Regions from separate parts of the Peribacillus sp. NPDC097284 genome, predicted to be linked through region 2. Evidence: riboswitches for the same ligand, from Rfam matches in the RefSeq annotation. Region 2 holds a riboswitch; the other holds the start of a gene.
What was found. A riboswitch is a leader RNA that binds a small molecule or an ion and turns the genes downstream of it on or off. The one in region 2 is predicted to bind glycine.

Region 1 (15,292 bases), on a different contig from region 2:
ACATGGAAAATGAACCATTGAGCTGTTCGCTTGATGGCAGTCTATGCTTATATGGGAATCAATTTGAAAAAATCATTGATATGAAAACCCATCAAATAAAAAAATTATTCTAAGAAATATAATGACTAAATCAAAAGCTCGCCACATGGCGAGCTTTTTCTTTTAATGTGCAACTGGAAAACCGCTGTTGATGATAGTCATGACAGTAAACCAGCCAAATACGGCGGCACTGCCTGCTGCGAAAATGAATCCCAAGAAGTTTCTTTTTTTTATTGTGGTAACTACCGCTGCTAAACCAAGTATCGCCACAAGTCCGAAAATGACCATTAATACCATATCAAAACCCCCTTTTCCCTAATTGAAAACCCAATCCCTAATAATATACCCAGAGATTTAAGTAACTACCAAAAATATGTAGAAAAGATTGCATTTGTTAATATTTTAATATTTTTTCAATTATTTGTCGAGGCCTAAAAGATGACACTTCTATGTCATGGGTAAACTGTATCAACAAAAGAGCCAAATTGGTGTAAGATAAGGGTAATGAAAATATGGGAGTTGTTGAAGATGAAATGGACTCAAATACCTCTAGGACCGTTGCAAACGAATTGTTATATCGTTTCCGACGGACAGAATTGCTTAATTATTGACCCGGGCGAGGAGCCGCAGAAAATAATTCAGTACATACAAACTAAAAAGTTTAAACCGCTGGCCATTTTATTAACCCACGCGCATTTTGATCATATCGGAGCACTGGATGCCATCCGCGATCATTATGAAATTCCTGCGTATATCCATGAAAGGGAGGCCAAATGGCTGCTTGACCCTGCCCTGAATGGTTCACAGAACTGGTTCCCCGATAATCCGATGCGCATGAAGCCGGCTGACCATATCCTTGCCAACGAACAGGAGCTTACTATTGGCGGATTCACTTTTGAAGTGCTTGAAACACCGGGGCACTCGCCGGGCAGCGTCTCCTATTATGCAAAGGAAGAGCGGCTTCTCTTTTCCGGGGACGTCTTGTTTCAGGGAAGTGTAGGAAGAACGGACTTGATAGGTGGCAGTGAATCAGTGCTTTTAAAAAGTATTGATACGAAATTATTGCCCCTTTCTGATGATACAATTGTCTTTCCAGGGCACGGTCCCATTACGACCATTTTAGATGAAAAGAATACGAATCCCTTTCTGAAATAAGAGATGCTACAGGTGCCGGATCAGGCACCTGTTTTTCTTTGAATTATAATTGATTGAATATTTTGACTCGTGTAATTATACTGAAGGTACTCGAAAAAAGGAGGTGGGAATTTGGAAAAGTTCCTGTATGAACTGATAGGAAATAGTCCACATAAAAAAATATCCTATCAGGACTATATGGAAGCTGTTCTTTATTCACCTACTTTAGGCTATTATATGCGTGAAAAAGAGAAGATTGGTATGAACGGTGACTTTTATACATCTGGTAATGTTGGCGATGCATTTGGTAGGACTCTTGCTAGGTGGTTTGTCTTCTTAATGAAGGAAAGGGGGTTGCCGCCTTGTGTCGTTGAAATGGGGGCTGGAAATGGAAAGCTGGCCCATGACATTCTTAAGTATATAAGAGAAGAAGAACCAATGATGTGGGAGGATTTTACATATATCCTAGTGGATAGCAGTCCTTATCATAGGAAACTGCAACAAATGCGGATACGTCCATGCGAACAGGTCGTTTTTGCCACTGATCTCGAAGACTTCCCAATAGTGAAGGGAATCTTGTTTTCTAATGAACTTTTTGATGCATTGCCGGTCCATGTTATCGAAAAGAAAAATGGAGAGCTTGTAGAAATATTCATCACGGTGAAAGAAGATAAATTAGTGGAAATAAAGGAATCCCTTGAAAATCAGGAAATCCACTCCTACCTGGAGGAGCATAATATTGCATTGAAAGAAAATCAGCGTTATGAGGTACCTTTAAAGATGGTAGAGGAATTTGAGAGAATCGTTAATCGCCTCCATGCGGGTATCCTCCTTACCTTTGATTATGGCTATACGGAACTGGAATGGGGCGAACCAGCTCATCAGCAAGGTAGCTTAAGAGGTTTTTATCAACATAACATGGTCAATGACATACTCCAACGACCAGGGGAAGCGGATCTGACTACGCATATCCATTTTGATACCCTAATCAAACTTGGGACTAACCGGGGTCTATCCTTGAGAGATCTCCTGGTGCAACGGGACTTTTTACTGAAAGGGGGAATTCTTGAAGGGCTGAGGGATCACGAAGGAACAAACCCATTCTCCGAACATGCTAAGCGTAACCGTGCGATACGAAGCTTAATCATGCCTGGAGGCCAAAGTGAATACTTTAGGGTTTTAGTACAAACAAAGAATATAGACGAAAAGGTGAAATTGTTTCGTGAATGAGACATGATAAAACCCATGGACCAAGAGTCCATGGGTTATGTATTTTGCTCTTAATGTGCAGCGCCTGGGGTCATCATAAATACGCTCCAGTAGGAAAATCCTGCAAAGAAAACGGTAAGATAGGCACCGAAAACGTAAATATACATGCGTTCAGACAACTTCAGGTAACTCAATAGTACAAAAAATCCGGTTTGTGCGAAGAAAAGTAAAGATGTTTGGTACATATCGCCAAGATAAAAGAAAATTGCCATAACCCCTGTCCAAAATCCACAAACTCTAAACATGCGTTCCATCTGAATACCTCCCTGTGTCTAGTCGTGTTCATACTAAATAATTATAAATGAAATTGTAAGGTAATGTAAAGGATGCCTTTTGTTTCTAGGCGAGGATGGATGCCTTATAAGAACATGTTACGCAATTTTCCATCATATTATCCAATTCCACGATGTGGACATTGGTAAACAACGACTCAAACATTCCTTTTAAGAAGGAGTTATGCATGGTGCAGATAGTGCTAGGGTCAATTTTGGCAACTTCTTTAAAGGGACAGTTATAAATTCTGAAGTGAATTTTATTTTCCGCCTCATCTGCCTGTATTTCAGGAGAGAACCCTGCAATTGATGCTGCATTTTTAAGCATGTTGACTTTTTCATCAAAGGTCAAGTCATCGATGGAGGTTGATTTAAGTTTGATTTGTTGGTGGATCAACTCTTCTCCAAATGTTTTTCCAGTTTCATAGAGCGCCTGTATGCCTGCTTCGCCGAGTGTCATCATAGTCTGGATGGCAATTTTTGAAAGTAACTGATAATCCCTGAAAGGAAAATGAAGTTGAATGACTTTATCCGATAAGTGGTAAATCCTGCTCGGACGGCCACCTTTTCCAGTTTTCCGTGCCTCTGAAGTAAGCATATCAACATCTTCAAGTTTTGATAAATGAAGACGGGCAACATTTGGATGGATTTCAAAGGAGTCTGCAATTTGCTGGACGGAGACTCCTTGATGATTATTCACGATATATTGATAGATATAATATCGGGTTGGATCGGCTAATACGTTGGTAATTCTTAACGTTTGTTCCATTGTGCCCTCCTAAAATTCCAAGTTTAACTAATTATATTATAATACAGGCAAAAAAAATTGGAATGAAAGAAAGAACAAATTTCCCTTATTTAAGAAAAAGTTCACATTTCAATTGGATTTATAGTGCAAATGTATATACAAACATTATACAAATGTTGTACAATTCCATTATGGAAATCAAAAACAATAATTTGTGAACGGAGAGTGATGAAGGATGAATCGATTAACTTTCTATTCTTATCCAAGTTGTACTTCTTGCCGTAAAACAAAGAAGTGGTTGAAAGCCAACCATGTTAGCTTTGATGAGCGTCATTTATTCAAAGATACACCGAATGAAGAAGAATTGAAGAGAATACTTGAATTAACAACCGAAGGAATGGATGAGGTATTGGCAACAAGAAGCGAAGCGTACAAAAAATTAAACGTGAACATTGATGAGATGATGCTTTCCGATGTACTCCATCTATTGACGAATGAGCCTAAATTATTGAGACGTCCGATTCTCATAGACGGTGAAAAGTTAGTGATTGGTCATAATGAAGATGCTTTACGAAATTTGGTTTCCCATAACTCAGAATTGAAAATGAGCATATAAGTCTATTCTCGAATTTTTTTTCGAGAATTTTTTTTATTTAGAAGGAATTTGTCTTATAACGTCGAAATTCTACTACAAGAAAATCTGGAGGTGATGAATGATTGATATCAACTGAAAAAACAGCAGAAAAAATCCTTACCAGTGCCATTAGACTCTCGGCATCGGACATCCACGTTTTACCACGCAAGGAAGGCCCACTTATTCAATTTAGAATCGACAACAAGCTCGTACCACAAGAAACCCTATCCTTTTTTGAAACCGAGAGGCTTATTTCCCATCTTAAATTTCTTGCCGCAATGGATATTGGCGAGAAAAGAAGGCCCCAAAGCGGAGCCATTACCGTCAATCTCGCCAATAAAGTGGTTGGACTTCGCCTTTCCACCCTACCCACAGCTCACTTCGAGAGTTTGGTTATCCGTTTAATTCCTCAACAGAATATCCTACCTCTAGAACAGTTATCCTTATTTCCCAATACCGCTCAAAAACTGCTAGCGCTTTTGAAACATTCCCATGGGATGATCATTTTCACGGGTCCTACTGGAAGTGGGAAAACGACAACATTATACTCCTTGCTTCATCATGCACAAGAAATGATTAACCGAAATGTCATCACGCTTGAGGATCCTATAGAAAATGAATCTGATAAAGTGTTACAGGTCCAAATTAATGAAAAGGCCGGCATTACGTATTCAGTCGGTTTAAAAGCGGTACTTAGACATGATCCCGATATTATCATGGTCGGGGAAATTAGGGATTCCGAAACGGCAAAGATTGCAGTACGGGCCGCATTGACCGGGCATCTAATCCTTACTACTATGCATACAAGGGATGCTCAAGGAGCCATTTCTAGGCTTCTAGAGTTCGGTGTAAGCTGGCTGGAGATTGAACAGAGTTTGATTGGTGTGACGGCGCAAAGACTGGTGGAATTGAAATGCCCGCATTGTGAGGGCGAGTGTGCACCCGATTGTTCCATGACCTACCGAAATAAAAGGGCCAGCGTATATGAGTTGCTGACTGGAAAAAGTCTAGCGGAAGTCTTGAAGTTGACGAAAGAGGAAAAAGGAAAGGGGAAAGCCACCTATCGTCAGCTGAAAGACGAAATTGGGAAAGCGGTAGCGATGGGCTATGTGAATCTCGATGAATTTGAACGGTTGGTTTACGAAGAAACCAAAAAGTAAATGGACGTTGAAAGAACAAGCTGTCTTTATAACGAAGCTGGGCGAATTATTAGCTCATGGTTATCCATTAGCCGAGGCGATCCACTTCCTGGAATTTCAGGAATCCAGGAAAAAGGCCGGGGATTTCAATCAGGCCATTCAGGATTTAAGGAGTGGGCACCCTTTGCATCAAGTGTTGACGAATCTTACGTTTCATCCAGAGCTTGTAAGTTTTATATTTTATGGCGAACAATATGGCGACCTTGATCGAGCATTGAAGGAAGGTGGGGACTACTGGAAGAAACGGACGGAAGATACAGAAAAAGTGAAAAAACTCATGATCTATCCGATTTTCCTGTTCTTTTTTGTGAGCATTGTATTTTATGTACTGCAAAGTGTCCTTCTCCCCAAGTTTCAGACGATTTTTCAGACGATGAATGTTAAACAGAATATGATCCTGAATGTGTTGGCTGCATCCTCAGTCATCCTCCCGCTGATCCCCTTCATCCTACTTGGAATGCTCCTTATCTTCTATTTATTCAAACAATTCTGGTTCGACAAACTATGTCCATTAAGACAACGGCGATTATTGATGAAGATTCCGTTGGCAGGACCCTTCATCAAGTTGTATGAAACGTATTTTTTTGCAAGTCAGTTCAGCGGTCTCCTCGCTGGTGGACTTTCTATTAATGAGAGCATTAAATTATTCTCCGTAAACCAGCAGCAACCATTTTATCAAAAGCTTTGCTCCATCATTAAAGATGATTTAATGGAGGGCAGGTCGCTAGAAACCATCTTTCAAGAGCAACCCTACTTTGATAAGAACTTGTCGATTATCGCAGCGAATGGACAAAAGTATGGCAGGCTTGATTCTGAGTTACTCCATTACAGCCGTTTTTTATTGGAAAAGATTGAAGAGAGGATGAACACCATCATGAAAGTCATACAACCTCTTCTTTTTTCTATAATCGGGCTATTGATTATTTCTATTTATATGGCTGTCTTATTGCCGATGTTTTCTCTACTAGATGGAATATAAGGTACAAGAAAAAATGGGAGGTGAATCTGCTCAGAAAATATTGAGTGCATTCTTGTTATTTTCGTAATTAGCAGATTAATATGAAGAAATATTTAAACGAAAAAGGCTTTACGTTAATTGAAATGCTTATTGTATTGCTCGTCATCTCGATTCTGCTGATTATCACCATACCGAACATCACGAAGCATCAATCGACCATCCATTCTAAGGGGTGTGAGGCTTTTGTCAAAATGGTTCAGGCCCAAGTCCAAGCTTATGAGATAGACAATTCCAAGTTGCCTTCCGGTATTAATGATTTGGAAACTCAAGGATACCTTAAACAGAAATCCTGTCCGAATGGGGACGGCATCAGCATTGACAATAAAGGAAAGGTTACAGTCGTTGAGTAGAAAATTCGGGGAGGATAGCCCTTCCTCCGGAGGATTCACCATGTCCGAGACCCTGATTGTCCTTGTGGTATTTATTCTATTAAGCACTCTAGGCCTTAACCTATATCCAAGTTTTTCAAAGGGAATGCAAAATAAGATGTTCCTTAATCAATTGAATGAAGATATTTTTTATGCACAACAGTATGCAATAAGTCACGAAAGCTTGATTTATTTCTATGTGGATAACGATATTTACACGATTTACTCTTATAAGGAAGAAGTGATACTAGAGAGAAAGATACCGCCGGACGTACAGTTCATGAATGGGACATTAGGGGCTTCTTTTTATTTCAATCAATATGGAAATGCTTCAAAAGCCGGTACGATGACCATTGATACTTCAAAGGGGAAATACAAGCTGGTGGTCAATATCGGTAAAGGGAGGTTCAGGATTGAGAAACAGTAAAGGATACGTCTACTTAGAAATGATAGCCTCTTTTTCCATTTGTGTATTCCTAGTGATTTCCATGCTTCCTATTCTTGAAGATTCGATGTCCAATCGTAAGAACGTAGTTTTGAGGGCGGATGCCCATCATTTGCTGTATGAAAGATTGTTGGCATATATGGATGGGGAAATACAGGCTATCCACGAAGAAATTACGTACCAGGAAAAATCGTATGAATTGACCTGGAATGTCCAAAAGGAGTTTCCGGATATGGTTGAAGGATGTGTCCGATATGAAAATGCAAAGGGGAAGTATGAATCGATTTGTGATGTTGCGAAAAAGTGAAGGGTTTACCATGATTGAAATGCTCTTTTCCTTAATGATCCTGCTGACCCTTTCCCTTTTTATCCTCCAGTTTTTCTCAATCATTCAATCCCAGATAGGAACAAAAAATAGAATACATCCTAAAGAGTGGGAGATCTTTACGTTGCAAATGCAACAGGAAGTCAGAAGCTCCAAAAGCCAGGATGTTGTGGGGAATAAATTATATTTACTTTCAGGAGAGGATTTGTCTTTAATCGAGCAATATAATGACAAGCTTAGAAGACGGGTTAACGGGGAGGGCCATGAGGTCATACTCCAGAACATTTCGAATGTGAAGGTTGAAAAGGATGGCAACGTCATCGTGCTCAATATAACGGATAAAGCAGGTCAGACCTTTATACGAAGGTTCCATCCCTTCATTAAAAGTGAGTTGGTGGCTGATGAATAATCAAAAAGGAGTCATATTCCCAATGGTTATGATTATAGCTAGTGTTTTTATCATGTTCACGATACTGATGATTGATCAATTCATTATTGATAAAAAATTTTATAAAGAAGTAGAAGAGACCTTACTTTCCGATCACTTAGTGCATCTGGCCGTTAATGAAGTGACAGCCGAATGGGAGGATGAGGTACCCAAAAGCATTCAGGGGGAAATCGCCTATCCTAATGGTGATGTTCACTATAGGTTAACGAAGCAGGATGTGCGATATGCCTATATCGAATTTTCTTCTATCACCAAAAATAAGCGAGCAGGCCGAATCATCATTCTATATGATAAAAAACTAGGTAGAGTGATAGAATGGATAGAAAAACTGAAGGACTAACATGTCGATTTATGGTGAATACGAATATGGAATACGAATATGGGGCATACTTGGTCATGGGTGATAATGTATGTCTACGAACGCTTATATCAAATATATTACACAGCAAATCGTACAGTATTTCAATTTAACCAAGAGAGAAAGAAAAGAAAAGCGCCGTCATCGGAAAGAGGATAAGGAGCCTAGAGTTTCTCACTGGTTTGGGATTGTCCCTTTCGCCGTGTCCATGTTCATTAAAAAAGTCAAAAAAAGAAAGCAGATGTCTTGAATTCATAGACATCTGCTTTTCTTAATGATTGCTAAAGAGACCATTATGCTAATGATTGGTCGGATAAATAGAATAGCCCGCCATTGATGATGGTAATTTGGATATTTGGCTCATATTGGGCTTGCAATGCCTGTTTCTCAGTAAAATAGCTTTCGCTTTTATCTTCCATATCCTTATAAAAATGTTCCAATAGATTCAAGTCTGTCTGCCACCGTTCCATCGCTTCTTCCGCCCAGGTATGATCATCATTCTCGAAGCTTTTACGAATATATGTATCGAGTCTGGATAGCCCGCTTTTAGGCATGATCAAGGGGGAAAGTGTAAAAGAATAATCCGGTATTTTGGGAGTGACCTTGACCGACAGGAGACGCTCATGAAATCCTTCTATGAATTCACCGGAAATTAAATTAAGTCCTATGGACATGAAGATATCTTTTTTTCTGTCACACTGATAAGAGATTTTTACATTTTGGGTGAGCCAAGGAAAAAGTGGACTTTGGCCCGTCTTCAAGGGAGGCCTATCCTCAAAAAGCCTGATGAAACCTGCCAGCCTCTTGGTCGACTGGATAATTTGGTGGAGCCGTGGCGAACCAAAATGAATGATTTCCCCTTTCAAATCAGGCGGTGCCAGTTCGGGATGGGTGATGAACGTAAGCATGCCAGGATTCGGTATCCCACCGGTTTTTTCGAGATAGTGCCAGTAAAAAGGTCTGTTCATGAGTTCCTTATCCATTTCGATCGTTAACTGAACAGTGAGATATGAAGAGGTATTTTCCAACACCTCACATGCGTTGGATTGAAAGTAGGTTATTAAAAAATCATGAATTTCCTGTTGCTGCATGGATTTCACCATCCTTCATAGCTTGTGCGAACTGAATCATGGAAGACAAATTATCCATTTTAATTTTCATTTCTCCTTCTGATTTGGACTCTCCGACAACATCAATTAAATATTCCTCGATATTGTTAATATCCAACTTCGTTAAAATATCATCCAATTCTCCAATTACCTTTTCAAATAAGTGGATTTTTTCATATAGCAATTTCAAAATATGTTCTTCGACTGTATTTTTAGTGGCAAAGTTATAAATCATGACGTCTTCTTCTTGACCAAGTCGATGAATCCGTCCAATCCTTTGTTCCAACCTCATTGGATTCCAAGGCAAATCAAAATTGATCAAGTGATGGCAAAACTGTAGGTTGATTCCTTCTCCTCCGGCTTCGGTGGCAATCAATACCTGGATTTTCTTCTGGAATAGTTCCTTCATCCAATCTTTTTTACCACGCTTAAACCCTCCGCGGAATGGAACGGATGAAATGCCATGCTGTTGCAGGTACCATTGTAGATAAAGCTGTGTAGCGCGATATTCGGTGAAAATAATGACCTTGTCATCAATTTTCTTAATAAGTTCCAAAGCCTTCTCTGCCTTTGAATTTTGTTCGGTGAGGTTTACTTTCTCAAACAGATCATCCAATCTTGCTTCAAAGTCAGCCGATGGTTCTTTGTATTTTTCCTTCATATTCTTCAATGTATAGTAGACTGCTTCTCGGCTGCTGCATGCTTCCCTTTGAAGGGTGAGTGAAGAAAAAGCACTTCCTTTTGTTCCGTCTGATATTGGTTTAAACTTCGTTACGGCATCATACAAGGCTTGTTCAGTTGGTGAAAATTCAATGATGATCGTCTCTACACGCCGTTTCGTCCATTCAATTCCAGTATCGGCACGTCGGTTTCTTATCATGACCGTATTGACAAGCTCCTTTAAGTGCTCATCTTCTAGAATGTTCCGGCCTTTCCCTTTGTATTTTTCGGAAAAGAGTGCGGCATTTCCTAGGTGTCCAGGCTTTAATAATGAAACGAGATTAAAGATTTCCTCGATTTTATTCTGAATGGGTGTAGCAGTCAGCAATAAACAGAATTTCTTTTTAAGATTTTGGACAAATTCATAATTTTTCGTTTTATTATTTTTAAGTTTATGAGCTTCATCAATAATGATAAAGTCATATTCTTGATTGAAAATGATATCCCGATGGGGGGCTCGCTTAGCCGTATCGATGGATGATATGACGATATCGCATGATTCCCATACATAACTCTTCCTTTGAACGACTGCAGGAATATGAAACTTCGTATTCAGTTCGAAAGCCCATTGGGTGACAAGTGATGCGGGTACAAGGATCAAAACCTTTTTAACCAGTCCCCGAATCATATATTCTTTTAAAATCAATCCCGCTTCGATAGTCTTACCAAGACCGACCTCATCAGCCAATATGGCTTTGCCATTCATCTGTTCAACCACCTGACGTGCAGCCTCTAATTGATGGGGAAGGGGAGTCAGTTGTTGAAGGTGCTTAGGCGCTTGTAAGCCTTCGAAATCAGGAATAATTAGGTTCTCTTCCATTTGGATGGCCAGTTTATAAAGATCCCAATTTCCCCATGGACCGTCGTTTTCCATCTTTTGCAGAAATTCATCATTCCAATCAGAACTGAAGGATATATTGATTTTCATTGATTCTTGCTCCTTCTTAAAACATAATTTTCTTAGTTTCTTTAGACCATGAACTTTTTTATAGGTTAATAAAATCTTTCTCCACGAAAGTTATTGCAGAGTAAAGTATCTTAGGGTAGGATGTAAATATATTTAGAAAATTGCAATAGTACTGAAGTTAGAAGGAAAATATTCTTCTTGGATAATAATTTTAGTTATTATAGTATTAGCATTTGGATAGTGCTTTATCCAAAGATCAACAATGAGCAGATTGGTACCCATTTCACGCAAATGGATGACCATCAGGTGGGGAATTTTCAGTCTTTTCCATCAATATGCGGGTGAGGATAAGGGGAGAGACTACCATCTACATATGTAGCGCCGAAGGAGCAAACTTAGCAGTGAATCTCTCAGGCAAATGAACTCTTATCGGACGCGACTCTGGAGAGCGCCAATTATTTAATGACGGCCACCAAAGGGGAAAACCTATAATATAGGTAAACTTTCAGGTTTCAGGACAGAGAAAAAGCCATTTTGGCTTTCTCTGTCCTTTTTTGTGTCTTTTTTTAAGGAATATCAGGTGAAAGAGAACAAGCAAAAAAATTGAAGGAGGTCATTTTTTGAGCAATTTAAAAAGAACGCCATTATTCGAGGTTTACAGTGAGCACGGTGGAAAAACGATCGATTTTGGTGGGTGGGAACTACCTGTGCAGTTTACCGGCATAAAAGATGAACACGAAGCTGTGCGTACAAGAGGTGGCTTATTTGATGTGTCGCATATGGGAGAGATTGAGGTAAAAGGTTTCGGGAGCCTTTCTTTTTTACAAAAGATGCTGACGAATGACGTAGCCAAGCTGAAACAGGGAGGAGCGCTATACACAGCGATGTGTTATGAAAATGGGGGGACCGTGGACGATCTTATCGTTTACCAAAAAGCGGAAGAGGATTATCTGCTTGTGGTCAATGCAGCCAACATCGAGAAAGACTTCAATTGGCTTCAAGCGAATGGTGTGGAAGGTGTCAGCATCAATAATGTTTCAAACGATTATGCGCAACTTGCTCTGCAGGGTCCTCGAGCGGAGAAAGTATTGCAGAAGATTACCGACCAAACCGATTTAAGCACAATTGGCTTTTTTAAATTTAAAGAAGATGTCCACATTCATAATATATCCACGATGGTTTCACGTACAGGGTATACGGGGGAAGATGGTTTCGAGATATATTGCCGAAGTGAGGATGGTCCAGCCCTCTGGAGAAAAATTTTGGAAGCTGGTAAAGATGATGGGATACAACCGATTGGACTGGGGGCCCGTGATACCCTTCGATTCGAAGCGAAACTACCGCTTTATGGTCAAGAGCTTTCGCCGGACATCACCCCAATCGAAGCGGGGATTGGTTTTGCGGTTAAACCGGATAAGGCGTCAGACTTTTTTGGAAAAGCCGTGCTTGCCGAACAAAAGGAAAAAGGGGCACCACGTAAGCTTGTTGGCATCGAAATGATTGACAGAGGCATACCTCGGCATGGCTATAAAGTATATAACGGGGAGAAACTCATTGGCGAAGTGACGACAGGGACTCAGTCACCAACATTGAATAAAAATGTTGGATTGGTCCTTATCGATAAAAATCACTCAAGTCTATCCACGGAAGTAGAAGTGGAAATCCGTTCTAAGAGACTGAAAGCCATTGTTATCCAAACACCTTTTTATAAAAATACACGAAAATAGAAGGGAATGGTCCATAAGATGAAACATCGTTACTTACCGATGACAGAGCAGGATAAAAAAGAAATGTTGGAAGTTATAGGGGTCACATCCGTCGATGATCTCTTCAGCGATATACCAGAAAATGTCCGATTTCAAGGTGAATATGACATAAAACCAGCAAAATCAGAGCCAGCCTTAATGAAGGAACTATCGAAACTGGCTTCCAAAAATGCGGATTTGAAAAACTATGCATCTTTCCTTGGGGCTGGCGTGTATGATCATTATTCGCCTGTCATCGTCGATCACGTCCTATCCCGTTCGGAGTTTTATACAGCCTACACTCCCTATCAACCGGAAATTTCTCAAGGAGAGCTTCAGGCCATCTTTGAATATCAAACGATGATATGTGAATTGACGGGTATGGAGGTGGCGAATTCCTCGATGTATGACGGTGGAACAGCCTTAGCCGAAGCGGCCATGCTTGCCGCCGGACAAACGCGCCGGAAAAAGATTCTATTATCATCTACTGTCCATCCTGAATCAAGGGAAGTGGTGAAAACCTACGCAAAGGGTCAACGGGTGGAGGTCATCGAGATTCCTCATAAAGACGGAGTCACAGATATTGCTGCTTTAAAAGACCTGGCTTCGGATGATATTGCAGGCGTCATCGTACAGTACCCCAACTTCTTTGGAGGCATCGAACCGTTGAAGGAAATGGAAGCAATCATACATAACGAGAAATCGATGTTTATCGTATCGAGTAATCCGCTTGCACTTGGTGCATTGACTCCGCCGGGAAAACTCGGTGCCGATATCGTGACGGGTGATGCTCAGCCATTCGGCATTCCAGCCGCATTCGGCGGACCTCATTGCGGATATTTCGCGGTCACGAAAAAACTGCTACGGAAAGTGCCGGGCCGTTTAGTCGGTCAGACAGTGGATGAGGATGGAAAACGGGGCTTCGTACTGACGCTCCAAGCACGTGAGCAACATATACGCCGTGACAAAGCTACATCCAATATTTGTTCCAATCAGGCATTGAACGCATTGGCAGCCTCTGTAGCCATGACTGCTCTAGGGAAAAAAGGCGTCAGAGAAATGGCCGTCCAGAATATTCAAAAAGCCCATTACGCAAAAAAGACGCTCCAAGCACAAGGAATTGAAGTGGTCTTTGAAGGACCTTCGTTTAATGAATTTGTCATTAAGTTGCCTCTTCCCTACAAAGATATCAATAAGAGGCTCTTTGAAAAAGAAATGATTGGTGGTTTTGACCTGGGCTCCGTTTATCCCGAGTTGAAAAATCATATGCTAGTGGCTGTAACGGAACTAAGAACAAAAGAAGAAATCGATGCATTTGCGCAGGAACTGGGGGATCAACTATGAATAATCAAGATCAATCACTCATTTTTGAAATCAGTACAGCCGGTCGAATCGGGTATAGCCTTCCTGAAATGGATGTAGCGGATACTCCACTAGAAGAAATCCTGCCTGTGGAATATATACGTACGGAGGAAGCCGAGCTTCCGGAAGTTTCCGAGCTTGATATCATGCGTCATTATACGGCTTTATCCAAACGGAACCATGGAGTGGACTCTGGGTTTTATCCACTCGGCTCCTGTACGATGAAATATAATCCGAAAATTAATGAAAATGTCGCCAGGTACAATGGTTTTGCCCATATCCATCCATACCAGGACCCAGAAACCGTCCAAGGTGCCCTAGAGTTGTTATTTGACCTTCAGGAACATTTGACGGAAATTACAGGAATGGATCAAGTGACCTTGCAGCCTGCTGCCGGGGCGCATGGTGAATGGACTGGGCTCATGATGATCAGGGCTTTCCATGAAGCGAATGGAGATGTAAAACGTACGAAAGTCATCGTCCCCGATTCGGCCCATGGAACGAACCCGGCTTCGGCAACAGTTGCCGGACTAGAGACGATTACGGTGAAATCCAATGAATTCGGGCTCGTGGACCTTGAAGACTTGAAGCGAGTGGTAGGACCAGATACAGCAGCATTAATGCTTACAAATCCAAATACATTAGGCTTATTCGAAGAGAACATCCTGGAGATGGCACAACTTGTCCATGATGCCGGTGGAAAGCTATATTATGACGGGGCTAACCTGAATGCTGTTCTTTCCAAAGTGCGTCCAGGAGATATGGGTTTTGACGTTGTTCATTTAAATCTCCATAAAACATTCACTGGACCCCATGGCGGAGGAGGACCTGGTTCAGGTCCGGTTGGGGTGAAGTCGGATTTAATTCCCTATTTGCCTAAACCGATCGTGACAAAAGAGGGCGATCAGTTTGTCCTTGATTATGACCGTCCACAATCCATTGGAAGGGTCAAACCCTATTATGGGAACTTCGGCATCAATGTAAGGGCTTATACGTACATAAGGTCAATGGGACCGGATGGACTTAAGGCCGTTACGGAGAATGCCGTCATCAATGCAAATTATATGATGCGACGTTTGGAACCATTTTTCGATTTGCCATATAATCGCCATTGTAAGCATGAATTTGTATTGAGTGGTCGGAGGCAAAAGCAGTTGGGAGTCCGTACATTAGATATTGCGAAAAGACTACT
Region 2 (15,292 bases):
TTGCCCGTATCGATGAAGTCATTTCTTTCAAATGGGCCTTCGCTTCCACTAGCAAAAACCCTTTTTGACCATCTTTCCCTGCCACCGTGGCATATCCATCCCATTGCGGCCCCATCCTTGGCCAATATTTCTCCAGCTCGATTCGTCTGCCCCGCCTCACACTTTCAAGCTCCAAAAATTCATTTCTGTATTCTTGGTAACCCGTTTCCCGCAATGGGGACTTCCACTGGATGGACCGCTCTTTAGCAAGGAAAGTCAGCAAGGAAGGCGAACTCATCAAAATAAGATGGTTCAATTCCCCTTGCCTGTTATTTACGAATTGCTGAATCCAATGTTTACTCCCTTTTTCAGCCTGAACCTTCTCAAGCCTAAGCCTAGTCTTAGTATCCTTTACCAACTGCAATAAAAACTGCTCTAACAGCTCGTCCTCAAGATAAAATAAATCGATATAAGAAAAAGGCTCCTCGGCTTGATATGAATCCCGTTTGAACAAATTTCCTTGCCCAAATCCCCCATTCTGTTTCGAGTACTCCGATTCTATCCAATCCAACAATTGAAGGAATCTCATATCCGGCTGACTTTCCCATAATTCCTTAACCAGAGAATTAATGCTAAAAATCCTCTCCACTTTTCTCAATCGAATCACCTTCTTTTATGTATATTTCTTCTCTTCATCTTATATTCAAGCGCCCAACATTACAATAAATTACATATATCAGTCAATTTCTCATTTTATCGGTCAAGTTGGAAGGTTTATCGGTCAACTGGCCACTTTTATCGGTCAATCCCCTACATATATCGGTCAAACAAAAAAAGCTATGCACGAAGCATAACTTTTTCCGACACTCTATATTACGCAGATACATCCTCTTTCGCCTTCACGTCTAACGGTACCCGCTTATCCATTTTCAGTAGGTAGTAACAGGCTACAACGATTGCTAGGAAAACGATGCCCACAATCAAGGAGAGTCGCGTACTCGGGTTAAACCACATGCCGACCAATACCAATAGTAAGAATGCAATCGTTGCATAGTTGGTATACGGGGCAAAAGGCATTTTGAATGGATGGTTTTTCATTTCCTCAGCTCGTACCTTCCTGAACCTAAGCTCACTAATAAGAATCACGAACCATGGAATCATCCCGGGCAGCACACTTGCACTGTACACATACAGGAATATTTCCGGTGGAGCCAGGTAGTTCAGGACAACACCAATGGCCAAGCCCAACATGACAGCGATTGTACAATAGGCCGGCACTCCGCTTTTCGATATTTTTGCAAAGATTTTTGGCGCTTGCCCGTTCAAGGCAAGGGTATAAAGCATGCGCCCTGCACTGAAAATCCCACTATTGCATCCTGACATCGCCGCCGTGATCACGACAAAGTTGATGATGCCCGCGGCTGCGGTAACGCCTATTTTGGCAAAGGTCGATACAAACGGGCTTCCAAGTTCATCTAATTGATTCCAAGGAAATACCGTGACGATGACAAAAATCGCGCCGATATAGAAGATTAATATACGCCAAATGATCGTTTGGATCGCTTTAGTAATGGTCCTCTTCGGATCCTTTGCTTCACCTGCAGTGATCCCGATAAGTTCAACGCCTTGATAAGATGCCACAACAAGGGAAAGGGCAAAGAAGAAACCTTTCCATCCCCCCGTAAAGAAACCGCCATTAGCCCATAGGTTGGAAAGGCCGATTGCCTCCCCACCATTCCCTATCCCGAAAAAGATAAGACCTAGACCGGCAATGATCATCAAGATGATGGTAACGATCTTGATCAGTGCAAACCAGAATTCGAATTCACCGAAGGATTTGACGGAAATGAGGTTAGCGGCGCCAAGGATGACCATGGCCACCACTCCCGGAATCCAAGCCGGCAGTTCAGGGAACCAAAAATTCATATATAATCCTACGGCAATGATTTCAGACATGCCGACCAACACCCATAGGAACCAGTTGCTCCAAGCAGTTACAAATCCTGCCAATGGATGGATATAATCACTCGCAAACGTTGCGAATGAGCCCGTAGTAGGCTCCAGGTACAGCATTTCCCCCATCGAACGCATGATAAAAAAGATAAAAAGTCCCGCGATGGCATACGCCAGCATGACAGAGGGGCCGGTCCACTTAATTGTGCTGGCAGATCCCATAAATAACCCAACACCGATCGTACCGCCCAAGGCAATCATCTGAATATGACGTGCCTCCAGCCCTCTAGTTAATTCTTTATTTGACATGATAACTCCCCCAGATGTACAAGCATAAAATGACGATTCTCTAATCCTTATTTAAGATAAGTAATTTAATAGATTTACAATGCTTCCTAAAGTACTCTACCCACAAAAGCATTTCCTTATCTTATAATAATAAATATTCCGTAGAAATACAAATGTACTTTTAGGAAAAACACTTTTGGCCTTCTAGAAGTAATGGATAGGAGGACATGAGTGGTAATGGTTCTTTCCCTATACGGGTGAAGGAATCCTATGTACTATTGATAGTAAGTATCGACGGAGGTGAAAAGAAAATGAAATTAATAGGAGAAAGAATCTATCTCCGTTATTTAAAAGAATCGGATGCACCTATCCTTTTAGAAAATACAAAGGATGAGGAGATACGGTATATGACAGGAACAAAATCTATATTCACTTTAGAGCAGCTTCAATGTCATATAAAGAATGTACGTGAAGATCTATCACGCCATGATCTAGCCATTTGCTTAAACGAAAGCGATCGAATGATCGGGGAATTATCCATCTCTGATATGGACGAAGAGGACAAAAAGGCAGGATTTAGAATTTCGATGAATGCCATTGAATTAACGGGTAAAGGGTATGGTACAGAAGCTATCCGACTTGTTTTAGCATTTGTTTTTGAAGAATTGGCTTTAAATCGTCTGCAACTGGAAGTATTCAGCCATAATTTACGTGGAATAAGAGCCTATGAAAAAGTTGGCTTTATCAAAGAGGGGATTTTACGAGAGTCTTTATACTTCAACGGAAAATATTCGGACGAAATCATCATGGCCATTCTTAAAAGGGACTATGAAAAAATGTCCTTATCAAACTGATTCGGGGTTCGCATCGTTTCTTGGCATCAAAGTTAGCATATAGATTCACCCCCACCACATTTACAATATATCCCTTTGACCCAAAATCAAAATAGTGATAGAATTCCATTATTATTTTAAAAGAGTAAATGAGTTGCTAAAAAGAATTTCATCTTTAACAGTGGCCATTTATTGACAACCACATACTAAGCAAGCGATGAATGCTATGGATCACACTATAGCAGGAGCAGCTTCTGGAGAGACTGTACACACGTGCAGCGCCGAAGGATTCACAATCTCAGGCAAAAGGACAGAAGAGTAACGAATATTTGTTATTCTTTAACCTTTCGAGATTGGTAGCTTCCAATCTCTTTTTTTATTGTCTTTTTTCAATCATCACTAAAAAAACGAAGTGAAATCGCTACTAAACTGGACAGATTCATTGCCCTGGTGATCGATTGGAATCAACGGACCATGCACTTCACATTCAAGAATTATAACAACGGGGGCGCACAAATTGGCTAAACAAGAATTGAAAAGGGATTTGAAAAATCGACATGTACAACTCATCGCCATAGGAGGAACCATCGGGACCGGGTTATTTTTGGGATCCGGAAAAGCCATACAGTTGGCGGGACCCTCCATTATCTTTTCGTATCTGATTATCGGGATTGCCTTGTTTTTCGTCATGAGGGCTTTAGGGGAATTGCTGTTGTCCAACGCGGGATATTCCTCATTCACCGAATTCGCCACGGAATACATCGGACCGTGGGCTGGTTTCGTGACTGGCTGGACCTACTGGTTCTGTTGGATCATGACGGCCATGGCCGATATCATCGCTGTCGGGGTCTATATGCAATATTGGTTCGACATTCCGCAATGGATCCCTGCACTTGCCTGCTTGGTGATTCTACTAGGATTGAATTTGTTGACCGTGAAGCTATTCGGAGAATTGGAGTTCTGGTTCTCCCTCATTAAAGTCATCACGATCGTCGCCTTGATCGTTGTGGGAATCGTCTTACTCATCATTGGTTTCCAAACCGATACAGGAACCGTTTCCCTCAACAACCTTTGGAGTCATGGGGGCATGTTCCCGAACGGCGCATCCGGCTTTTTGCTTTCCCTACAGCTAGTCGTCTTCTCCTTTGTTGGTGTCGAAATCATTGGGGTGACAGCGGCCGAAACCGCCAATCCGAAAAAAAATATCCCGTCAGCGATCAATAAGATCCCTGTCCGGATATTGCTTTTCTATATCGGTGCCATCACCGTCATCCTTTGCGTCAATCCATGGACACAGCTCGATGCCGCAAGCAGCCCATTCGTGGAGGTCTTCGCCTTGATCGGGATTCCGGTTGCTGCAGGGATTATCAATTTCGTCGTGTTGACATCTGCCGCTTCTGCCGGGAATAGTGGATTGTTTTCAACAAGCCGCATGCTTTATACCTTGAGCAACAATAACGAAGCACCTGCTAAACTTAAGAAATTAAATAAACGTGCTGTTCCGAGTAATGCATTGGTTACGTCCACCATCGTCGTCTCCATTGGGGCATTATTAAGTAAAATCATACCGGAGCAAGCTTTCACCATCGTGACAACGATTAGTGCGATCTGCTTCCTATGGGTCTGGAGCATCATCTTGATTTCCCATATCCGGTATACGAAAAAACGGCCGGACTTAAGGGCTACGTCCACTTTCAAGGCTCCCTTAACACCTTTCATCAACTATGTAATCTTAGGGCTGTTTGTCTTCATCTTGATCGTCATGCTGTTTGCTGAAGCGACCAGGCCGTCATTATTGCTGACACCGCTTTGGTTCATTCTTTTAGTTGTCATATATAACTATCGAAAAAAATGAACGAGGAATTTTGGGATACGGAAGTCTACCTTCCTATCCCATTTTCCTGTGATTAAATGAGAGAGTAAAATGAAGCGTGACGAATATTTTTTTCTGCCACACTATTAATTTTTTTATCGAATTAGTGTAAGGTACTAGGTATTACGGAAACATTTTTTTAGAAAAACATCATAATCTGTGAAACGTATTTAGAATGGAGGGGTTGCTTCATGAAAGTATTATATATTCTTACACTCGTTCCTTTTATCGGCATATTAGGGTTTCTTCCTTTTGTTAATAAAGTAGAACCTTATGTATTGGGGATGCCTTTTTATATGTTTTGGATGGCGATGTGGGTCGTGCTCACTTCCGTCACTCTAGCCGTCATGTATAAGTTGGATCCTAGGAACCGGGAAGGTGAAGAAGAATGAATATTGCTCTTATCATTATTTTAGCATTTTTACTTTTATCGATTTTTCTTGGGATCCGTTCGACAAAAGGAAAAGACATGAACCTGGAACAATGGACGGTGGGCGGCCGCGGTTTTGGCGCCATATTCGTCTTTCTATTGATGGCAGGGGAAATTTACACAACCTTCTCCTTCCTTGGAGGAAGCGGCTGGGCTTATGGAAAGGGTGCGCCCGCTTTATACGTCCTCATTTATATTACCTTGTCTTATGTATTATCCTATTGGCTACTTCCGGCCATTTGGAAATACGCAAAAGAAAATCGGCTTATGTCACAATCCGATTTCTTCGTAAGCAAATACAAGAGCCCAACTCTAGGGATTCTTGCTGCCCTTGTCGGCGTGGTATCGATGATTCCGGTCGTCGTCGTACAGCTCAAAGGCTTAGGGATCATTGTTTCCGAAGCATCATATGGCGCCATTTCCATGTCCACCGCTGTGTGGCTTGGAGCTATCAGCCTGACCATTTATGTCATGATTTCAGGCATTCATGGATCAGCCTGGACAGCCGTCATCAAGGACATCATGATGATCGTCATCATCGCATTCCTGGGCATTTATCTTCCGATTCATTACTTTGGTGGTCTTCAACCGATGTTTGAGACCATAAATGCCGCCAAACCAGGTTTCCTGACGCTGCCAGAACAAGGTCTTAGCGTTTCATGGTTCATCTCGACCGTCATCTTGCTCGTATTTGGTTTTTACATGTGGCCCCAAGTATTCAGTGCCGTCTATACGGCCCGGAGCGGAAAAACATTTCGTAAAAATGCCATCATCAGTCCACTGTATACGCTCATGTTACTATTTGTCTTTTTTGTAGGATTTGCAGCGATTTTGAAAGTGCCGGGACTGGAAGGTGCCGATGCGGACCTTTCCTTATTGCGCCTTGCGATACAGACCTTTGATCCATGGTTTATAGGAGTCATCGGTGCGGCTGGCATGTTGACGGCATTAGTGCCAGGATCGATGCTGTTGATGAGCGTCTCTACGCTCCTAGCGAAAAATGTCTATAAGGAACTCCATCCTGGAGCATCAGACCGGCATGTGGTACGTTTGGCCAAGTTACTCGTTCCCGTGATTGCACTCATATCCGTTTACTTCACCTTAAACGGCGGAGAAACGATGTCTGCTTTGATCTTGATGGGATATAGCTTCATTACACAACTATTCCCGTCCCTGTTATTCAGCCTGAAAAAGAAGAACTTTATCAATAAATATGGGGCAATAGCGGGTATCATCTGTGGACTGGCCATCGTCACCTACATCACCATCAGCCAATCGACAATCGGCACGCTGTTCCCATCCTTGCCACAAGCGGCGAAGGATCTGAATGTCGGAATCATCGCCTTGGCTGTGAACTTTATCGTGATGATGGTTGTCAGCCTCGCATTCAAGAAGCTGGTAGTTGGCGAAGTTAAACCCGTAGTGGTTAAAGAAGTATAAAAAAAAGCAATCGGACCTCAGTGAAAACTGAGACCGATTGCTTTTTTTGTCTTAATGGGCCTTCCTGAACCGATCATTACCGGAGAATGAATCCTTCTGGCAATGTGGCTTTCATCAAGATGGCCGTTTCCTTGAGCCTTTCTTGATTGTAGGAGGAATGCTGGAGCAAATCATCATCCAGGTAGGCTGGGTGGGTCATGACCTCCACGCTTTTGCCCTCACTAATCCGCTCGTTAAGGGTTTGAAAGTAATCGACGGCCGCCTTTTCCCCATAAAAATCGTCAAGGAATGTATCGGTCACTGTTTCAATGTCCTGAAAATGGGGTCCCGCTTTTCGGACTGGTAGCCCATAATGGGCGGAAAGCTTTTTCACGACCGGCCAAAAGGCCGGGATCGCATGGACATGATGATGACTGTCAAAATGGGTCGGCATCATCCCCAAATCGATGAATTTATCAATCTGGGCAGACCATTCCCTCTCCAACTCTTCCAAGGAAATACTACCCGGGTTCCCATATACCTCATCTTGCTTTTTGAAGTTTCCCTCTCTGTCTACAAGGCTAGGCACATCATGTAGCAGCGGCCGTCCCCATGTCAGGACAAGATGGATGCCCACCTTAAGCGTGCGATGATCTTTGGCAATTCTGATGGCATGATCGGTCGCTTTTGCATTCATCATCATGGTCGCCGAATTGACTATTCCATTTTTGTGGCTATTCAATATGCCGTAATTCACAGCCCGTGAAAACCCGAAATCATCAGCATTGACCAGCACTTCAATCATGAAAGCTTCCTTGTAATTCCTTATTCCGGAAGAACTGCAGCAAAAATTCCTTATGCGCCAAGAGCATTTCGTCCAGAATCAATTTCCCCACCCGGTCACTTGGAACTAGTGGGTTGATGGTCATCGCAAGCAAGGCCGTATCATAGTTGCCTGTTACGGCAGCCTCGATAGCCACCCTTTCAAAGGACTTAATTTGCTGGACGAGTCCGCGAACGGCTACCGGTAATTCACCTACCGTGATCGGTTTTGGACCATCCTTCGTAATCACACAGCTCACTTCAACGGCTGAATCGTACGGGATGCCTTCAATCGCACCATAATTCATCGTATTGACCGCCTGTATATCACGTTTATCCGTATACATGGAATGGATCAACCGAACCGCGGCATCACTGTAGTAAGCGCCGCCCCGTTCTTCAAGTTGTGGTGGCTTGATGTCTAGATCGACGTCTTTATATAGTTCAAATAGTTCCGTTTCCAGCTTTTGTACGACCTCAGCCCTTGTTTCCCCATTTTCTGCATCCTTCAGCTCTTGAGCCAGGATATCTCCCGTTTTGTAGTAATAATTGTGATATGGGCAAGGAAATAAATTCAATGCACGAAGGAATTCTGGCTCCCATCCCATCGCATGGATATTCTTCATCGTCACCGCTTTATCCGGGTCTGAAATCATATCGATAATTTCCTCTTTCACGCTCTTTCCATCCACGAATACATCCAACCCGTATACCATATGGTTCAATCCGGCGAAATCAATCCGCACCCGGTCCGGTTCCACCTTCATCAACTCGGCGACACCACGTTCCATCCCGATCGGCACATTGCATAGACCGACGATTTTAGTGATGTTGCTATGACGAAGAACGGCTTCCGTGACCATGCCGGCAGGGTTCGTGAAATTGATCAACCAGGCATTCGGGCAAATCTCTTCCATCTCCCGGGCGATGTCAAGAATGACAGGAATCGTCCGAAATGCTTTGAACAACCCGCCTGGTCCATTCGTTTCCTGACCGATGACCCCATGCTTCAGCGGGATTTTCTCATCAAGTGCCCTCGCAGCCAGCTGCCCGACCCGTAATTGGGTCGTGACATAGTCGGCACCCTCTAGAGCTTTCTTACGGTCAAGCGTTAAGTGAATATCAATCGGCACTCCCGCTTTTTCCACCATCCGTCTTGCCAGCCCGCCGACGATTTCAAGCTTTTCCTTGCCAGCTTCTATATCCACGAGCCAGATTTCACTTACAGGAAGCTCCTTGTAATATTTAATGAATCCTTCAATCAGTTCCGGCGTATAACTTGAACCTCCGCCTATCGTAACGATTTTCAACCCCTTACTCATTCCGCTGTCCCCTCCTTGATCTTGTTGGCTCCAAGAAACTCTTCTCTCATCTCAATCATTTCAACCGCCAAATCCTTCAAAGTCATCGCCGTCATCAAATGATCCTGTGCGTGTATCAGGATAATCGGGATATCTAATTTCTCGCCACCCGCTTCCGCATGAATCAACTGAGTCTGAAATTTATGTGCCTGCAATAATTCCGTCTCCGCCTCCGCTATTTTCTGCCTGGCTGCTTCGAAATCTTTTTTCTTGGCTTCTTGCAAGGCTTCCATCGCAAAGCTCCGTGCATTTCCACTGTGTAAAACAAGTTGGAAAGATAACTGATATAATTCTTCTTTTTCCATGTTCCCCACTTCTTTCTTAAAGACTTACTGATTCTGATTCCGAATCCTTTGTAAGCTCCGTTTTATTTTTCGAGTCAATTTTCACTTGGGCATACACGAACGGCAAGTAGATTACGGTTGAAATGACGAGATTGATTCCTGCCAGGACAGCCCCCGAAACATGGCCACCTGTCGCCAAGAATCCTCCGACAATCGGCGGGGTCACCCATGGGATTTTGGCTACAATCGGGAAGACCAGACCGCTGCTCACCGCTAAGTACGAAATGACTGTAGTAATGATAGGTCCTAGAACGAATGGAACCAACCAGATTGGATTCAATACGATGGGAAGCCCAAAAAGAATCGGTTCGTTGATTTGGAAAAGTCCCGGGGCCCCACCAAGCCCAATCATCTGTTTATACCGCCTTCTACCGGCTATGATCATCGCAATGATCAAGCCCATCGTTCCGCCCGATCCACCTAGATAAACAAAAGCATCAAGAAACGAGCCGGCCAAGACGCCATATTGGTCCATATCTGTAATGCCTTTTGCATACAGATCAATATTCTTTACGCCAGAACTTTCAAAAAGCGGTGTCGTGATTCCACCAAGGATGTTCGGTCCATGAAGACCCACCATCCATAAAATATGAACGAAAAAGACAAGAAGGATGGCGAATGGCAGTGAATCCACGGCCCCTTGCATCGGAGATACAATCACTTTACTTAACCAGTCATTCACGATCTGGCCATTCGTTGCGATACGGAAAAGCAATCCGAACACCCCGATGATGAAAATGGTTGCCATGCCTGGAATCAATTTGGCAAACGAGCGCCCTACTGCAGGAGGTACACCCTCCGGCATGTTGATCACCAAGAATTTGAGTTTGGAAAGCCTTACAAAAATCTCCGTCGCAATAAGGGAAACGGCAATTCCCGTAAAGAGAGCGGTTGCATTAAAGTAATTGGTACTGATGAAGCCAGCTGCCTCGCCTGATACGACTTTGTTATCAACCGTCAGCGAGACCAATCCCATCTGTGGAAGCAATAAGAAGAAACAGGCCGCCGAAATGAGCATCGCCTCGAATCCATCGTCTCCATAAGATTTAGCAAGTTTATAAGATATACCGAAAACGGCAAAAATGGTCATGAATGCAAAGGTACCGAATGAAATGTCATTGCCAAGCGTCGTCCAGGTAGGACCGAAAATGGCTTCCATCATTCTTCCGTATGGCTTGATGATTTGCCCTAGATTATTCAATAAAACCGCGAACGATCCGATAATTGTAATCGCTATCATTCCAATCAACGTGTCACGAATGGCCAACAGATGTCGGTTATTCCCCAACTTGACTGCAGCCGGCATAATGTACTTATCAATGAAAGTCATCATATCCTTATTCTCCTTTTATCAAAGTAACAGCTTGTTTGAGCACTTCTTCCCCGTTGCACAAACCATAGAACATCGGATTGATTGTATCGACTGGAATGCCTTTTGCTGTGCCTGCTTGCTTCATCTTAGAAAGCAGGAACCTAACCTGTGGCCCTAGTAAAACAACATCTGCCTTATCCATTTCTCTGTCCACCTCAGTAGAAGACACTGCCCATATGTGGCAATCTATGCCTTGTTCCTTCGCACTTTTCTCCATTTTCGTCACTAGTAAACTCGTAGACATTCCCGCAGAACAACATAATAAGATATTCATAGATTTCTCCCCTTTTCATTTCTAAATATTCTGTATTTTTGATGTAAATAGGTGCTTCCTTTTCTTATTTCACCTTTTACGAATGTATCTCCTCCTTTTTGAGTGGAACATTGGTCATTACCTATATATTCCATTGTATAGTCATTTATATCTAATTTCAATACAAATTTTAAATTTGTTACTACAAATAACTTTATAGTTGATTCTTGTTGTAACAAGATATACTCTAGAAGTAGCGAAAAATGTCTAGGAGGAAGCATGTTGAAAACCACGAATAAAGTGACAGCCCTTCATTCTGCCGTAAAGGAATCCATCGTTCAAATGATAAAGAATGGGGATTATCAGCCAAACACTAAATTACCGACCGAAGCAGAATTCTGTAAATCATTCGAAGTGAGCAGGACGACCGTCCGAACAGCCCTCCAACAACTTACCGTGGAAGGGTATGTGTACCGGATTCAAGGTAAGGGAACCTTCGTTTCAGAAAATAAAGTACGCCAAACACTTACCAGCACAGTTGAAAACTTTTCCGATCAGGTCATGATGCAGGGGAAAAACCCCTCCACCAAGGTCTTGGGTTTAACTGTCATTGAAGCAAACGCATCCCTTGCCAAACGATTCGACCTTGATATTGGTGATCCCATCAATAAACTCGTTCGGGTGCGTTATGTAGATTCCGTCCCCCTTCAATACGAAGTCGCCTACCTACCGTGGCATAAAACACCCGGTCTTGATATGAAGGCCTGTGAAACATCCCTATTCCGACTGCTTAAAAACCAGTTCAATCTCAAAGTCCTGAAGACCATCGAACATCTGGAACTGGCCCTCGCCGACGAGTCCATTGCAGAAAAACTGGAAATTCCCAATGGATCTCCCTGTTTCTCGCTTGAAACCCATACGTACGAGGTAGACCAGAGCGTCATCGAATACTCCAAAACCTACTTCAGGGGAGACCGTTCCCATTTCGTAATTGAAAGGAATTATGAATGATGCAAAAAGAACTGCCCATCATGACATGGACAGTTCTTTTTGTATCAGAAAACATCATAAGAGAAAATCCGGTGAATGATGGCTTGAAGAATCTTTTGATTGCCTCTGTCTTTTCTTAACCCGTTCTATATGGGTGACCTTCACACTAGCCTAAAATCATAGTTGTCAAACGGTTTACCGCCGTATGCAAAGTTTCTTTCCCCTCTACACATGCCATTGCCACACCATAAATGCCCCAACTCCAAAATGTAGCAAGTAAATAATGTTCTTCCTTTACGCCATGCTCTTTATCTAATAAGGCTTGCAGAGTTTCCGTCAATCGCTGTTTAATTTCATGGTCCATTTTCGATTTGAATTCTTCAAGAGCATGTTGACATTGTAGCGATAAATTTATTTGAGAACCCATAATAGCCTGTAGCGACATAATAATCGTTTGTTCATCGATGTCTTCTTGTAATGCTACTTCTTTAAAAATTTCTTTCGTAAGAACTTCTCTTTGAATCTCATCGATTAAATCGTATTTATCCATAAAATGATAGTAAAACGTTGAACGGTTAATCTCTGCTTCTTGTGTAATATCAGCAATGGTAATATCACTAAATTCCTTTTGTTTAATCAGTCTCATAAAACCATTCATGATACTTTGCCTTGTCCGTTGGATTCGTGGATCTTGTTTTTTCATTCGTACCCACCTTCTCATAATTTCTAACACTTGTTGGATGAATTGAATGACCCGATTATAACAGAAGAATTTCCAGAAAAAAAATAAGCAATTCGTGGTCCATTCATATGAACCACGAATTGCAATATAAAGATAATAGACGATTAGAAGGTTTGGGCTAATTGCTTTGCACGCTCGATGCCTGCTGCTTTAATTTCCTCCGCTTTATTTCGCATTGCATCATGACCTTCTATAAATAAACCTTCAAATTCAGTAATGCCCATGATGGCCATCAATTGTTTTAAATAGCGATTGCCTAGCTCTAAATGAGCTAGAGGATGTCCTTCTGAATAAAAATCACCACGGGCTTGAATGTGAAGCACTTTCTTACCTTGAAGTAAGCCTTCAGAACCTTTTTCTGTATATTTAAACGTTTTACCAGGTACAGCTACGGCATCAATGTATGCTTTCAGAACTGCTGGGAATAAATAATTCCATAATGGCGTTACGAATATCATTTTATCTGCTGAAACAAATTGATTGAGAATTTCGTTTAAGCGACTAACTTTCGCTAATTCCTCAGTTGAAAGAGCGTCCATTGGCTGTCCTGCACGAAGTTTTCCCCAACCACTGAAAACATCTGCGTCCAAATTTGGAATTTCTTCCTTAAATAAATCCACGGTCACGATTTCATCCGTTGGGTTTGTATCTTTATATGTTTCAATAAATGCTTTTCCTGCTGCCATACTAGCCGAACGATTTTCATCATTTGGATTTGCTGTAATTAATAACACCTTAGTCATAATAATTACCTCTAATTCTTTTAAATTTACAACAACTGTTGTGAAACTTAGTATAAAATGATTGATTAACTAAACAAACCATCAATTTTATCAGCTTGTTGCAAATCCAACATTTAGCTGATATTGACTAAAAAGTGAATAATCAAAATAATTATCAATTAGGTGACCTCATATAAAAATACGGATATTAGCCTTTGTATATGTAAAAAGGCATGAGATGTATGGATTTCTCCTGTACTCTCATGCCTCTTATCTTCATATCATACTTTTTTAACACGCAGGAAGTTACTTGGCTTCTTCCTCACCCTCTAAATCATCCGGGTAGACGACTTCGTCAAAGACTTTTTGAGTCGCCGCATCTTTAACCGATATCGTAACTTTATACTCATCCGGGCTTGCTCCATTAAAAACTTGATAGTACATGCCAGTTATGCCTAGTCCCATGGCGGCAAAGCCGTCGAAACCATTCTCATATGTTTCTTTATCCACTTCTAAAGTAAACTTTGAAAACGCCTTGTTATGGGAGACCTCTTTAATGGATGGATAATCTTTGCCATTCTTCATCTCTTCCATTGTCTCTTCCGCATTCTTTTCTAAGTCTTTCATCATTTCCTTATGCTTAGACTTCGGCATTTTATACGTTAATGATCCGTCCTCGTTTTTCGTCACTTTACTTACACCATCTTTTTTGGCTTCAGCAATGACGCTATCGATGTCCTCACCTTCAAAGAATGAAGCAGGCAATGTCACTTCTACATTTAGGAGGCCTTTATCGACCTTCAATGCCCCCTCTTCATCTTTTTTCGATGCATTATCATCATCAGATGAGCAGGCTGCAAGCATCGCCATCATTACCATTAAAAAGATAAATCCAAATTTCTTCATACCGTATCCCTCCTATATATGTATGATCGATCATAATTCTTTAAGTAAAAAAATCATTTCAAATCACTTTAACATTATATAAGAAAAGTATTGATTCAGTATAAGTATTTTTTGTTTCCTTTAATTAAGCAGAAATCCACATGATACTTACTGGTTATTCTTTATGGGTAGTTCGATTACATTCAAGTTTTCTTATTGTCGTATGGTTTCTTCCAGATAAGAAAAGCTAAGGGAAAGGAAGGTTGGTTACTACTCAATCGATTTGTCATTCATTGAAATCCTAACGCTCCTGATACTATTTCCGAAATCCCCTTGCTTTCCTAGTTAGATGGCTCTGATTTAATCGTCAATGGACAGTCCCTTCGGAGAATTAATCGGCCACTCATTTTAAAGAATAATAGGAAATATTCCGAAATAACTTTCTTTTTTCAGTGTTTCTAAGAACAGGAAATATCGAGAAAATTATGGAATAATTAGGGTGATTCCCTTTAAAAAATTAGCCACATTTTTACAAAAATGCTATTAGTAATCTATTTTTCTAGTTCTTATTGCTTGTGTTTTTGTCGAAAAAAGACGATTATAGAGATAGAAAGCAGACCTGGATGATTTCCCTATCATTGTTCATACAATCGTGTTCATCGGGGTTAGTTTTCTAAACCAATTAAAGGGGAGAAATACAACTATGATTTATGCTAATCCTAATACAGAAGGTTCTGTCGTACAATTCAAAGAAAAATACGATAACTTTATTGGTGGAGAATGGGTTGCACCCGTTAAAGGCCAATATTTCGAAAATAAATCACCAGTAACTGGTAAAGTATTCACAAAAGCTGCTCGTTCTACTGTTGAAGATATCGAATTGGCATTAGATGCTGCACATGCTGCAAAAGCTGCTTGGGGAAAAACTACTCCTGCTGAACGCGCTCGCATTTTAAACAAAATCGCTGACCGTTTAGAAGAAAACTTAGAAATGATCGCTGTTGCAGAAACTTGGGACAACGGTAA

Region 1: linked by a shared signal. The riboswitch ahead of gcvT (glycine cleavage system aminomethyltransferase GcvT) and the one ahead of ACIQXU_RS10350 (amino acid permease) in region 2 are both predicted to bind glycine.

Annotation. Positions count from the first base shown of each region.
Region 1 is NZ_JBIWCZ010000001.1:197,417-212,708, reverse strand. Features, by position in the region: gene ACIQXU_RS01125 (YqgU-like beta propeller domain-containing protein) at 1-113, shown strand, start outside; gene ACIQXU_RS01120 (DUF2759 domain-containing protein) at 163-336, opposite strand; gene ACIQXU_RS01115 (MBL fold metallo-hydrolase) at 568-1,194, shown strand; gene ACIQXU_RS01110 (class I SAM-dependent methyltransferase) at 1,306-2,403, shown strand; gene ACIQXU_RS01105 (DUF2626 domain-containing protein) at 2,454-2,696, opposite strand; gene ACIQXU_RS01100 (helix-turn-helix transcriptional regulator) at 2,782-3,483, opposite strand; gene ACIQXU_RS01095 (Spx/MgsR family RNA polymerase-binding regulatory protein) at 3,698-4,078, shown strand; gene comGA (competence type IV pilus ATPase ComGA) at 4,180-5,256, shown strand; gene comGB (competence type IV pilus assembly protein ComGB) at 5,216-6,274, shown strand; gene comGC (competence type IV pilus major pilin ComGC) at 6,355-6,663, shown strand; gene comGD (competence type IV pilus minor pilin ComGD) at 6,704-7,108, shown strand; gene ACIQXU_RS01070 (hypothetical protein) at 7,095-7,433, shown strand; gene comGF (competence type IV pilus minor pilin ComGF) at 7,381-7,860, shown strand; gene comGG (competence type IV pilus minor pilin ComGG) at 7,883-8,239, shown strand; gene ACIQXU_RS01055 (YqzE family protein) at 8,310-8,507, shown strand; gene ACIQXU_RS01050 (YqhG family protein) at 8,551-9,348, opposite strand; gene ACIQXU_RS01045 (DEAD/DEAH box helicase) at 9,326-11,014, opposite strand; glycine riboswitch at 11,335-11,429, shown strand; glycine riboswitch at 11,433-11,516, shown strand; gene gcvT (glycine cleavage system aminomethyltransferase GcvT) at 11,614-12,720, shown strand; gene gcvPA (aminomethyl-transferring glycine dehydrogenase subunit GcvPA) at 12,739-14,082, shown strand; gene gcvPB (aminomethyl-transferring glycine dehydrogenase subunit GcvPB) at 14,079-15,292, shown strand, end outside.
Region 2 is NZ_JBIWCZ010000004.1:85,916-101,207, forward strand. Features, by position in the region: gene ACIQXU_RS10335 (hypothetical protein) at 1-637, opposite strand, end outside; gene ACIQXU_RS10340 (amino acid permease) at 853-2,241, opposite strand; gene ACIQXU_RS10345 (GNAT family N-acetyltransferase) at 2,532-3,074, shown strand; glycine riboswitch at 3,298-3,377, shown strand; gene ACIQXU_RS10350 (amino acid permease) at 3,571-4,908, shown strand; gene ACIQXU_RS10355 (DUF3311 domain-containing protein) at 5,118-5,318, shown strand; gene ACIQXU_RS10360 (sodium:solute symporter family protein) at 5,315-6,796, shown strand; gene chbG (chitin disaccharide deacetylase) at 6,873-7,580, opposite strand; gene ACIQXU_RS10370 (6-phospho-beta-glucosidase) at 7,573-8,919, opposite strand; gene ACIQXU_RS10375 (PTS sugar transporter subunit IIA) at 8,916-9,263, opposite strand; gene ACIQXU_RS10380 (PTS sugar transporter subunit IIC) at 9,280-10,635, opposite strand; gene ACIQXU_RS10385 (PTS sugar transporter subunit IIB) at 10,640-10,948, opposite strand; gene ACIQXU_RS10390 (GntR family transcriptional regulator) at 11,210-11,938, shown strand; gene ACIQXU_RS10395 (TetR/AcrR family transcriptional regulator) at 12,084-12,620, opposite strand; gene ACIQXU_RS10400 (FMN-dependent NADH-azoreductase) at 12,764-13,402, opposite strand; gene ACIQXU_RS10405 (hypothetical protein) at 13,688-14,287, opposite strand; gene exaC (acetaldehyde dehydrogenase ExaC) at 14,970-15,292, shown strand, end outside.